One region of the Bacillus paralicheniformis genome, then DNA from elsewhere that is predicted to be linked to it. Evidence: riboswitches for the same ligand, from Rfam matches in the RefSeq annotation. Region 1 holds a riboswitch; the other holds the start of a gene.
What was found. A riboswitch is a leader RNA that binds a small molecule or an ion and turns the genes downstream of it on or off. The one in region 1 is predicted to bind thiamine pyrophosphate.

Region 1 (5,941 bases):
GTTCATTCCAATCCCCGGGCTTCATTGTCGCGCCGACGACAAGCTTTCCGCTATGGCGCGGAACGATGTAGCAATGATCATGGTAAAGCGTCCTCGTCAAAGGGATGCCGTCATTCCACACAGACAGGCACTCCCCTTTGACAGGATAAAAGCTTTTGTCTATGCCGATCAGTTTAAAGAAAGCACCGCTCCACACACCGCTTGCAATGACAACGTGCTCCGCCTCCGCGGTGCATGAAGCAGCAGTGACGCGGACGGCCCCCGCTTCAGATTCGATCGATAAAACGGGGGTAAACTCGAAGACCTCGGCACCGAGAATCCGGGCCCCCCTGGCAAATGCCCTGCACACTGCGGCCGGTTCGACATGGATGTCGTCCCGAATGAAATTAGCGCCGAGAATCCCTTTTCCGGCATGCGGTTCCAGCTCATATACTTCAGCGGCTTCAAGCCATTCCACTGAATCCAGTGCAGCCATTTGCATCAGGTGTTCGCGGTCGCTTTCTGAAAATGCCAGCTTTAATATCCCTCCGTCATGCTTTCTGATATCGATGCCGCTTAAGTCTTTCAATTCGCCCGTCAGCCGCTGATAGGCTTTTTGGCTGGCTCTGGCAAATTCGAAAAAGGTACCGGGTTTATCGCATTCCGCATGGGCGCCGAGCATGCCCGCCGCCGCGCTCGTCGCTTTTTTGCCGACTTCTCCGCTTTCAAACACGGCCGTTTTTTTCCCCGCTTTCGCAAGATGGTAAGCGATGGATGTCCCGATGATGCCTCCGCCGATCACGATCGTATCATAGCGCTTTCTCATATGAATCTCCCTTCGCGAGACAGGCAAGCCGCGCGGCCGCCTCATCCGGTCTGTCATGAGAAAAGATCCCCGACATCACGGCGATGCCGTCTGCCATTTTGACTTCCGCCAGTCGTTGTTCGGTAATACCCCCGATCGCAATGACCGGAATGCGGACAGCCGCCTTCACTTCAGCCAGACTGAGAGCTCCTCTTCCTTTCCGGCCCTTTTTACAGTCCGTTTCAAAAATGTGGCCGAACAGCACGTAATCTGCACCTTCAGTTTCAGCCTGAACCGCTTCTTCTGGCGAATGGACGGACTTTCCGATTTTCAAATGCGGAAAACGGCTCCTCACACTTTTGACGGAAAAGCCGTGTGAAGGCAGCTGAACCCGGTGAATGTGATGAAACAAAGCGATATCAACCCTGTCGTTGATGATCAGTTTCCGCTTATCAACCCCTTCTTTGGCAAGGCGGTCGATTAAACTTGATATTTCACTTACTTTTTTTGATCTTTCCCTGATATGGATAAAGTCAACGGCATTTTGAATCGAGATGATTTTTGCAGCAAGCTCTTCCACAGAGTGCTTGTCATCGGTGATCGCGTGCAGATGCAAGCTGATCCACCCCGCTTTTTGACCAGCTTTCTTTTTGGTAGGCCATATCCCAGAAGCTGTATTCGTAGAAGCTGGAGATGACGAAGTTCTCCTTCATCTTCGCGCGCGTTTTCTCATCGGCGTTTTCAGCCAGCTCATCGAAGCGGTTGATCTGTTCTGTCACAAGTTCTTTAAACCAGTCGCCTCCGTATGTCGCGATCCATTCCTGATAAATCGCGCTGTCAGGCCTGCACGTTTTTAACGTTTCGCCGACGTCATAATAGAGCCAATAGCAAGGAAGCAAAGCGGCCAGTATTTCCGCAAAACTGCCGCTCACGACAGAACGGTACATATGCGATGTGTACGCATACGCTGTCGGCGACGGCTGAAACGACTCCAGTTCTTCCTTTGTGATTCCCAATAGATCGGTGAATTTCCTATGGAGCGACATCTCGGCTTCATATGTGCCTTTCGCGTGTTCAGCCATCCGGCTTGTCGTATATAAATCGCGAGCATATGCCGCACCAAAGGATTGGACTTTGGCAAAGTGGGTCAAATAGTAGGAATCCTGCATGACATAGTATTTAAATCGATCAACCGGAAGTGTGCCGTCTCCAATCCCTTGAATAAACGGATGGACAAAACTGCCTTCCCACCATTTTGCAGCGCTGTTTCGGCATTCTTCTGAAAACTTCATTTCGAGGCTCCTCCTTCGATTCTGAACATAAAAAAACCACTTTCCCGCAAGGAAAGTGGTTTGGAATTTGCATAAATACATACTCAAATACCGTGCCACTTCCCTACGCAGGTTTGAACCTGTTCAGGTTATGAGGGTCTAAAAGTCACACTTTTATCTCAGCCCTTATCAAGGACTCCCCTAGTGGAAAACATTTCTTGTTCATTCAGTTTATACTTTTATCTTATCACGAATTGCAAAATGGTCAAGCATCAGTCTCCAAGCGTTTTTCTCAATTCCGCAATATATTCGCGCGAACCGGTGGCGATCAGCCTGTCACCCAACTGCAGCCTTGTATCCCCGTGGGGCACGATGCTGTCCACCCCGCGGAAAATTCGGACGAAGATAACATCTCCCGTAAACGGAAACTCCCTTAACAGAACACCGTCAAATCGCTCATTGCTCATATTGATCTGATACAGCGACGCATCCTGGTTCGTCAGGAGTTTCATAACGCCAGGCGCCTCGATAAGCGCGCGCAGCAGCGTTTTTGTAGAAAGCAGAATAGAGAATGTATCAATTCCGTTATCTTTCAGTCTGGATTCGGCGTCTGGAGAATCTGCGCTGGCGATAATTCTCGCGACTTTCTGCTCCTTCGCAAAAAGCGCGATCCCTGTATTGCGCTCTTCGCTGCCAGTGGCCACGACGAGTATATCCGTTTGGAAAACGCCGAATGATTGAAGCGTCTCGTATTCATAATCAGGCAAAACTTCAACATCAAACACCGGGTCCGCCAGATTTTCTTCCTTTTTTTCCTGCCGGACATGCAGGATTCTGACGTGATAATCTTCCGGAGAAAGTTCGAGCGTGACTGGCAGCGTCATTTGATTTGCGCCGATAAAGGTGATCGTCTTTTTCTCTTTTTCGCTTTCCGTTTTCGGCATTAATTTTTTAAAGCCGGTCGGTGTGATGATGCATGTAATGACAGCGACCAGAATCAGCGCGCCGGACATCTGCGCGTCAATGACGCCGATGCGCTCGCCGATCGTTGTCGCCGCGATCACCAAAGAAAGCGTGGAAGTCAGGAGAAAACCGGAAGCCAGCACGGTTTTCATGTCATACCACTTTTTCAAAAACAGCACCGGAACGACTTTGCTGATTAACAGAGCCACAAACAGAAGCGGGATCATCACTAAAATTTTCGGATTGCCAAACAGTGACCAAATGTCCAATTTGACGCCTGTCATCACAAAGAAGATCGGGATGAGGAATCCGTATCCGAATGAATCGAGCTGCTGAACGAGCTCCTTGTTCGGCGAAAGCAGCGAAACAAGCACCCCGGCCAAAAACGCGCCAAGTATGTTTTCTGCACCGAGCGACTCGGACAGCGCCACAAGTACGATGATCAGCGTAAATATCGCCCTTGTGCCGATCTGGATCGTTCCTTTTGACAGCACTTCGACAAAAGGCCGCTTTTTAAATATCCTTCCGAACAGGTATAAAACGACGCCGGCGGCAAATAAGATCATCAGCAGCCACATATTGCTGTTTTCGTCCCCGTAGATTGAGGCGAACACTGCAAGCAGAATCATCGTGACAAGATCGGCAATGACGGCGACAAGCAAAATAATCTGGCCGATATTTGTCTTCATGAGACGCTCTTCTTTCAGCGTCGGAACGACAACCCCGAGCGAAATTGTCGAAATGATCAGCGTCATTAAAAAGGCGTTGTCAATAAATCCTGCCATGACAAAGCTGTAAGAAAGGCCGAGCGATAAAATAAAGACGGCAATAAAGATGACCGAAGCCGTTTTAAATGTATTCGGCGCTTCCTTTCCGCTTGGAAGCAGCTGCTTTTTCTTTCCTTTTTCAAATGCGGAAAAATCGATTTCAAGCCCGCTTAAAAACATTAAAAAGATAAATCCGAGCATCGATAAAGTTTCGAGCCATGTATCGTGCTGGGCGACCAGATCGAACCCGCTTTTTCCGATAATAAGACCCATGATAATTTCAGCGACAACCACCGGTATGCTTAACCTGAAACGGTGCAGCAGGATGGGCGTTAAAAATGCGATAATCAGTACGACAACTAAAGATGAGACAGATGTGTGCTCCATAAACTGGTACCTCCTCTAAAACCGGTTTCCGGGTATGATTAGCGTTCCCTTTTTTAAAAATAAAAGGGACATCTTTTTAGACATTTTCATGTGGGAAAAGAACCGTCTGAACTCTTTTCTCACAGGTGTAAAAATCGATTTTAACAATGCTCGCTCAGAAAAAAAAGTAATATGCCTGATTTTCTCCGGCGAAAGTCGCTGAAGCTTGATTTATATATGGACTGGGCAATGTATATACATACGCAGACAGGAGGCAGAAAACGCATGAAATATGATGTAATCGGCGATATTCACGGGTGCTATGACGAAATGATTGCGCTGATTGAAAAGCTCGGTTACTCGCTGTCATCGGGGTTTCCCGTTCATCCGGAAAACAGAACACTTGTCTTTCTCGGGGATTTAACAGACAGAGGGCCAAAATCGCTGGAGGTCGTTGAATTTGTAGGACGGGCCGTTGAAGAAGGAGCTGTGCGATATGTGCCCGGCAATCACTGCAATAAGCTGTACCGTTTTTTCAAAGGCAATCCGGTGAAGCTGCAGCACGGGCTGGAGACGACGGCGGCGGAATACAGAAACCTTCCGAAACATAAACAGAAGGATATCAGAGACCTTTTCATGCGCCTTTATGAAAACGCCCCGCTTTATGAGATCCTGCATAACGGCGAACTTGTCGTCGCACATGCCGGCATCAAAGCGGAAGACATCGGCAAAAAGCCTGTCGGAAAAGTAAAACAGTTTGTGCTATACGGAGATATTACAGGAGAAACGCTGCCTGACGGACGGCCGGTCAGGCGGGACTGGGCCGCTCATTACAAAGGCGATCCGTGGGTGGTGTACGGCCACACTCCTGTCAAACGTCCGCGAATGATACATCATACGATCAATATCGATACCGGTTGTGTATTCGGCAACAGGCTGACCGCTTTCAGATACCCCGAACTGACAACCGAATCTGTCCCCTCTTCATTGCCTTATGATGAGTCAAGATTCCGTATGGAGCCATAAAAAAAGAGAGCTTAATTCAGCTCTCTATCAACTGACTCATATCATGCGCAACCGGCGCTTGAAACGTCAGCTCTTCCATTGTGAAGGGATGAAAAAACGTCAGCGTCTCACTGTGGAGCGCCTGCCGATTGATGAAGCCACGGGTTCCTCCGTACAGCGTATCACCGCACAAAGGATATCCGATATGACTCATGTGAACTCGGATCTGATGGGTTCTCCCGGTTTCCAGACGGATGGAGACATCCGTCATACCGCTGAAGCGCCTGTTCACCCAAAAATGCGTCACCGCTTTTTGCCCGTCGGGGATCACCGCACGCTCGATGATGCTCGATGATTTTCTGCCGATTGGCGCATCGATCGTTCCCTGCTCTTCTGCGATCAAACCGTGGACGACCGCCCGATATTGCCGTTTGACGGCTCCCTTTTTTTGCAGTCCCGATAAAAGCGAGTGGGCGAAGCGGTGCTTGGCTACAAGCATGACACCCGATGTGTCGCGGTCAAGCCTGCTCACCAGGTGAACGGTCGCGCGCACGCCCGTCCGCTGGTAATAATGAATCAGACCGTTCGCCAAGCTGCCTGATGGATGCTCGCGCGAGGGAATCGACGACAGGCATGGCTGTTTATTTAATACGAGGACATGGTCATCTTCGAACAAAATATCAAGCGGAATTTCTTCCGGGCGCAAAGATTCGCTCATTTTTTCCGGAGGGAACTGTATGACGAGCTCGTCCCCTTTTTGAAGAACGTATCTGACCGTTACATGC
Region 2 (5,941 bases), 1.9 Mb from region 1:
TGCAAAATACCCATTCAGAAGATGTCTGAATGGGTATTTTTTTAAATATTTTATGCTCCTGATCCCCGGGATGCCAGAAGTACCTGATCTCCTTGAGAAGCCGCTTCCGGTGCATGGTTTACGAATGAAAAGCTGATAACTGCGCCTAATACAACTGCTGTTAATAATACTTTTTTCATTTTATTCTCCTCCTCTTCCAGCGAGCTTGCTCGCCTTGTCTGTTTTAATGTAAAAGTATATGGCTTCTTCATATAACTTTTCTCGCCAGTAGTAATTCGCTACATCCATCAATAATTCCTCCAAATCTACCCAGGCTTTTTCATTTTCTAACTGGTGAACATAGTCCTTGATTATTTCCAGTTTATTCTGTGTATCAGAATATAATGTATATAAAATTTTGAATTTCAATTCGAAAATTTCGCTGTTCATTTCCCGGGATTTTTTAAAGCCCACTTCGATCCATTTAAATGCTTGTTTGTGTGCGTTGGTTTTGAAAAGAGACCTTGTGTTTTCATAAACGCAAAGAAGGTAAGCATACTTGGCTTTCGTTTCAAAATCTTTGATTGCAAAAGCTTTATTGTAATACTTTAGCGCTTCCTCCTGCTTGTCTTCCTTACTCTTCAAAAAGCCCATATTATAGTAGGTACACGGTAAAAGGAATTGGTCGCCGATTTTTTCGGTTTTTTCGATCGCTTCTTTTAATAATACTTCACTTTCGGAGAACTTAAATTGGTCAATATAATTGAGCCCGATCAGCATTTTGCAGTTGATGACCCGCTTGGCATACCCGTCATACCCTTGAAAGATGCCGGAGGCAATGTTGATGTGATGAATCGACAGCCATGTCGCTTTTAAGTTGTAATACAAAACACCGATTTTATAATGAAATTCAGCTTTTTCAATTTCATTTTGAATGACGCTCAGTCTTTTTTCCGCTATTCTGAAAAAATTGAGCGCTTCTGTATGGTTTTGCTTGTAGTCCTCATAAATCCCTTTAAACAGGTAAAAATAATAATTCAGCTTGTCGTCCGTACTTTTTGGATCTTTGTCTTGAAAACTGATGGCCTCCAATTTTTCGGTGGAAGATTGGGAGATATCTTCAAGAAGGAGCCTTAAGCGAAAATCGAGCATTTGATAATAGAGTAGAACGTCATGATCTTCTTCCATTTTTTCAATTGCTTTATCTATGTCATCTTTCATTTCGATCGAGCCTGAAATGTCTCGTTTTTTCATCAGTATGTACCAGTCGTTGAGCATATTGGCGACTTCTTGTGAAGCCACGGCTTTGGCCATTCTCTTCCCTCCAATCTTTGTGAATTTTTTGTAAATTGAAGTTCTATTAATCATAGCATAAACTGCTGCCGTCTGTGAATAACGCTGAAATGCAAGTTCGCCGGTGAAAAGTTCATTTCTGAAATTAAATCGTCATTTTCCAAAAAAAGTGCGCGAAAAAAGCGAAAACCGCGCCAAGCGGAATACAGGAGATCATTGCGGTTCCGTTGACCAGCCCGTCAGCTCCGCTTATTTTCAGGGCTTCCCGGTAGCCTATTAAAAAGTGGATGATCGATAGGACGTAACATAAGAGCATCATATAGTAAGGGTTCATTTGCATACCTCCTCTATTCGCTTTACTATATTACATTCAATAGAGGGGAAGATTATGCCTGTTTAAACAGGAAAAAGAACAAAATATTATAGACGAAAAGATTTTCAATTACAATACATGTTTTTAAAAATATTTCCACTATAATCAAAATGAAAGATAAATTTAGGGGGTCATAAGAAATGAAAAAAAGGCTGATGTCACTATTGGTCTGCATCCTGGTTTTAGTGCCGGCAGCTGGTGCTTTTGCCGCGCCGAAACAGGCCGAGCTTCAAGAGTATCTTGAAGAAATAGGAATGACAGAAAAAGAATTGGAAGCTTATTTACAGGATACATATGATGAAAGTTTAAAAGATTTTGAGTCGGTGGAAGAGTTGAAAGATTTTTTAGGGGAAAGACTGACTAATCAACTTTTGGCATCCTATTTAAAAGAATACGGATTGAGCGAAAAAGAAGCGGCTGACCTTTTTGTTGAAAATGGCTATATGGAAAGCGGCCAAAACATTCTCGACGTGTTTATGTTTGAATACGAATTGGATGATGCGCTTTTCACTGTGACATATGAAGAAGACGATTTTCAGATCGGGAACCTGTTTCAAGAATTGGGTGTGGATGATCAGGAGTGGGAAAGGCTCGTGAATCATCTCCGAAAGGTGCGCGATAAAAATCCAAACCTTGAAAATGATTTGATGGCTCTTGGAGAACGTCTTGAAGCGGTAGCCGATTTCGAGTCTGTATCAGAGCTGTCAGCTCAGGATATCGCTGAAATGCTATCCATTTTAAACGATCTTCAGAAGACGCTTGAAGTGAAAACAAAATACTATCTTGTTAAAGACGGAAAGAAAAAAGAAGTGTCTTTGACAACGCTTGTCAGCGCGGAAGATCTGAAGGGAGCAAGCCTTCTGGTGGAAGTATACGATCTGCAAGGCAACTTCATTTTGGATGTATTGCTGACGCCTGACATGATCGGATCTGATTTAATTCATGATACAGGGTCAAAAGTGAAGCAAACCCAAACGGCTGTCAAACATGATTCAAAGCCATCTCATGTGAAAAAGACGGTTAAAGGTGCAAAGCTTCCAAAGACAGCCGGGCATTACGCGGAATGGTCGATCTTAGGCGCCGTTCTGATGTTTGGCGGATTCTTCATGATCAGAAGGCTTCGCAAAGCGGCTTAACATGTCACTTCCCATTCTAATTATGTAGAGAATGGGAAGTTTTTATAAGGAGTGAAAGGAAATTAAGGCACATCGAAAAAAAATCATCTGGCTCGCAGCTATTGTGATGGTTGTGTGCGGCGCTTATTTTACAACAACGAATGTGTTCAAGTTAATGCACGGCTACGCTCTTTTTTCATTTCAGCAGATGAAAGAAGAAGAAAAGCCTGAAAAACCTCCGATTCAGACGGCGAAAAAAGAAAAAACGGTGATTGATCAAACATTTAAAACCGGGGAGAAAATCGGTGATCTTGTCATTCCGAAAATCAATGCAAGGATTCCTATATATCACGGGACAGATGAAGACGAGCTGCAAAAAGGCGTGGGCCATTTCGCTGGTTCCGTTCTGCCTGGAGAAGATGACAACTCGGTTTTATCAGGCCACCGGGATACGGTTTTCCGAAAACTCGGCCGAGTGGGGAAAGGCGATCAGTTAATTGTTGAAGCTTCCTACGGAACTTTTACATACAAAGTGAAAAAGGTGCGGATCGTGGATGCGGATGACCGGACGGTGATTGTACCAAAGCCGAGAGCAACATTGACGGTTTCCACCTGCTATCCTTTTGACTTTATCGGTTCAGCACCGGAGCGGTATATATTGGTCGCGGATTTGATTAAATCATAAAAAACAGCGGAATCTCAGGCGAGTCCGCTGTTTTTTTATGCTATCTCATGTCTGATCTGTTTTCCAAGAGTTTTGGCGCGGTTAGCAGCAGTAAACAAAGGACAATTGTGCAGACAATGAAAGACGGAAGCATATATGTTCCATTATATACCAAGGAATAAATCCATACCGGAGTGCCTTCAGGCGCATAGTTTCCAAAAAAGACAGCGCCGCTGATGACATGAGCGAGAAATTTCAGTCCGCTTCCGAGAAAGACGGCCAGCGTAACATAGAAAATGATCTTTCCTTTTTGTTTCTCGACTGAAGCATTTCTGATCGATCCGGCAAAAAAGCCGCCGATCCCCGCGGCTGTAGGCGCGATAAAGTAATCAAGAAAAAGCTGCAGAGGATGAACTACGTAATATCCTCCAGTGACGAACTGAAGCAATCCGGCTAAAAACCCGGTTGCCAGCCCTGCCTTCAGCCCCCATCTAAAGGAAATCAGGAAGATCGGAATCATCATGACGGCGATTGAACCGCCTTGAGGCATTTTTAAAAACATTCCGGACACCATATCAAGTATAAGTGCTATTCCTGTCATAAACGCAATTTCAATCAGCTGTACAAGTTGTTTAGATTGATTCATCATAACCCTCACTTTTGATGAACAAAGGGATACTGGACTTCTTTCCCAATAAAAAAAGCAATGCGGGGAAGGAGTAGGAAAGTTTTCCACGCACTGCTTTGGATGCAATTAGAAATGACTTTGCCACATCCCTACGCCAGCGTTAACTAACAGGTTCAAAGGGTCAGAACGGTCGTTCACTCTCAGCCTCGAGGCTCCCCTTGTGGTCATCAAGTTATTTAGTTATATTCTACTATACTAAAAAAAGAAACGGACGACAAGCTGATTTTTCGAAAAATTTTGCTTAATTTCTCCAATATGTAGCAATGCAAACATCTTTTCCTTTATAATAGAACGTATTCGTACGTACAAGATCAGTAAAGGGTTGATCTGATGAGTGAACCTACAAAATACAGCATGGTGAAAAATAAAATTAAATCGTGGATATATGAAGGCAAAGTGAAGCCGGGGGAAAAAATTCATTCGGAAAACGAATTGATGAAAATATTTGATGTAAGCAGGCACACGATCCGGCAAGCGATTGGCGACCTTGTTCATGAAGGGCTTTTATACAGAGAGCAGGGCTCAGGGACGTATTGCTCTCACCGTCTTCAGCTTTCTGAAAAAGGAAGGGAAAGAAATAAGATGATCGGGGTTATTACGACTTACCTTTCGGATTACATTTTTCCTTCTATTATAAGAGGAATCGAATCGTCACTGTCCAGCGAAGGATACACCCTTGTCGTCGCGAGCACCAATAATGACATTGAAAAAGAAAAACAATGCCTTGTGAATATGCTCGATAAAAAAATTGCTGGGTTGATCGTGGAGCCGACGAAAACAGGAAGCTTTAACCCGAATTTAAGTTACTATCTGACGCTTGAACAACATCATATTCCGTATTTGATGATCAACCAATTTTATCAGGAGCTAAATCCGCCCCATTTCATTTTGGATGATGAACACGGCGGCTTTATCGCCACTGAGCATTTGATTAAACTCGGCCATGAAAAAGTGTTCGGTTTCTTTAAACAGGACGATATGCAGGGCGCCAACCGGATGAAAGGATTTATCCGTGCTTTCAGAGAAAACGGCTTGTCGTTTTACCCTGAAATGGTCGTGACGTACACAACAGAGAACAAAAAACAAAAAACGATAGCTGAAGCCAGGAAGCGGCTTTCTTCATCAGATCGTCCGACTGCCATATTCTGCTATAATGACGAGATAGCGCTTATGGTGTTGGATGTCGTGAGGGAATTCGGTTTGAAAGTGCCGGCAGACATTTCGATTGTCGGATATGACGACTCACATTTGAGCGAGGCATCTGAAGTGAAGCTGACGTCAGTCACTCATCCGAAAATGCAGATGGGGATTGAGGCGGCAAAATGGATGATTGCCAAAGTTGAGGGACGCAACACGAATCAGCTAGAGCATTCCACCGTCTACAAACCTGAACTGGTTGTCAGACATTCGACCGCCAAGCTGAAAAGGTAGGCTGCACAATCTTTATCCGCAAACCAGCGTGAATGAAAATGAGAAGAATATATATCCTGTTACAAAGCTCCGGAATGAGGAGCTTTGTATTCAAGTAAAAGCTGATAACGGAGAGTTTAATGTCATCCTCGAAGCTTTGGACCATGTGCAGCTTTATCAAATCAATTTTTAAAGACCGCTGTATACTTTTATATAGAAGAAAGCAGTAAGAAGAAATAAATGCTGTCAACTGCCTGAGGTCGAGATGATCAGGAATCATCTGAGTCCAAATCATTTGATTATTATTTTTTTAAAAAAGCTATTGTGCAAAACGAAAATAGATGTTATATTAATATCCGCCCCTAAAAAGGAGGCTTTATAAAAACAACTTCGAAAATCTTTTGAAAAAAGTTGTTGAC

Region 2: it holds a riboswitch for thiamine pyrophosphate, as region 1 does, so the genes downstream of both, thiT (energy-coupled thiamine transporter ThiT) here and tenA (thiaminase II) in region 1, are expected to answer to the same signal.

What each region holds. Positions count from the first base shown of each region.
Region 1 is NZ_CP023665.1:1,365,860-1,371,800, reverse strand. It holds gene thiO (glycine oxidase ThiO) at 1-805, opposite strand, end outside; gene tenI (thiazole tautomerase TenI) at 789-1,400, opposite strand; gene tenA (thiaminase II) at 1,375-2,076, opposite strand; TPP riboswitch at 2,160-2,268, opposite strand; gene CP943_RS06925 (monovalent cation:proton antiporter family protein) at 2,328-4,172, opposite strand; gene prpE (bis(5'-nucleosyl)-tetraphosphatase PrpE) at 4,437-5,177, shown strand; gene CP943_RS06915 (RluA family pseudouridine synthase) at 5,194-5,941, opposite strand, start outside.
Region 2 is NZ_CP023665.1:3,308,588-3,314,528, reverse strand. It holds gene CP943_RS22860 (hypothetical protein) at 51-179, opposite strand; gene CP943_RS16910 (response regulator aspartate phosphatase) at 181-1,293, opposite strand; gene CP943_RS16905 (hypothetical protein) at 1,418-1,606, opposite strand; gene CP943_RS16900 (processed acidic surface protein) at 1,786-2,781, shown strand; gene CP943_RS16895 (class D sortase) at 2,888-3,445, shown strand; gene thiT (energy-coupled thiamine transporter ThiT) at 3,486-4,070, opposite strand; TPP riboswitch at 4,182-4,281, opposite strand; gene CP943_RS16885 (GntR family transcriptional regulator) at 4,443-5,543, shown strand.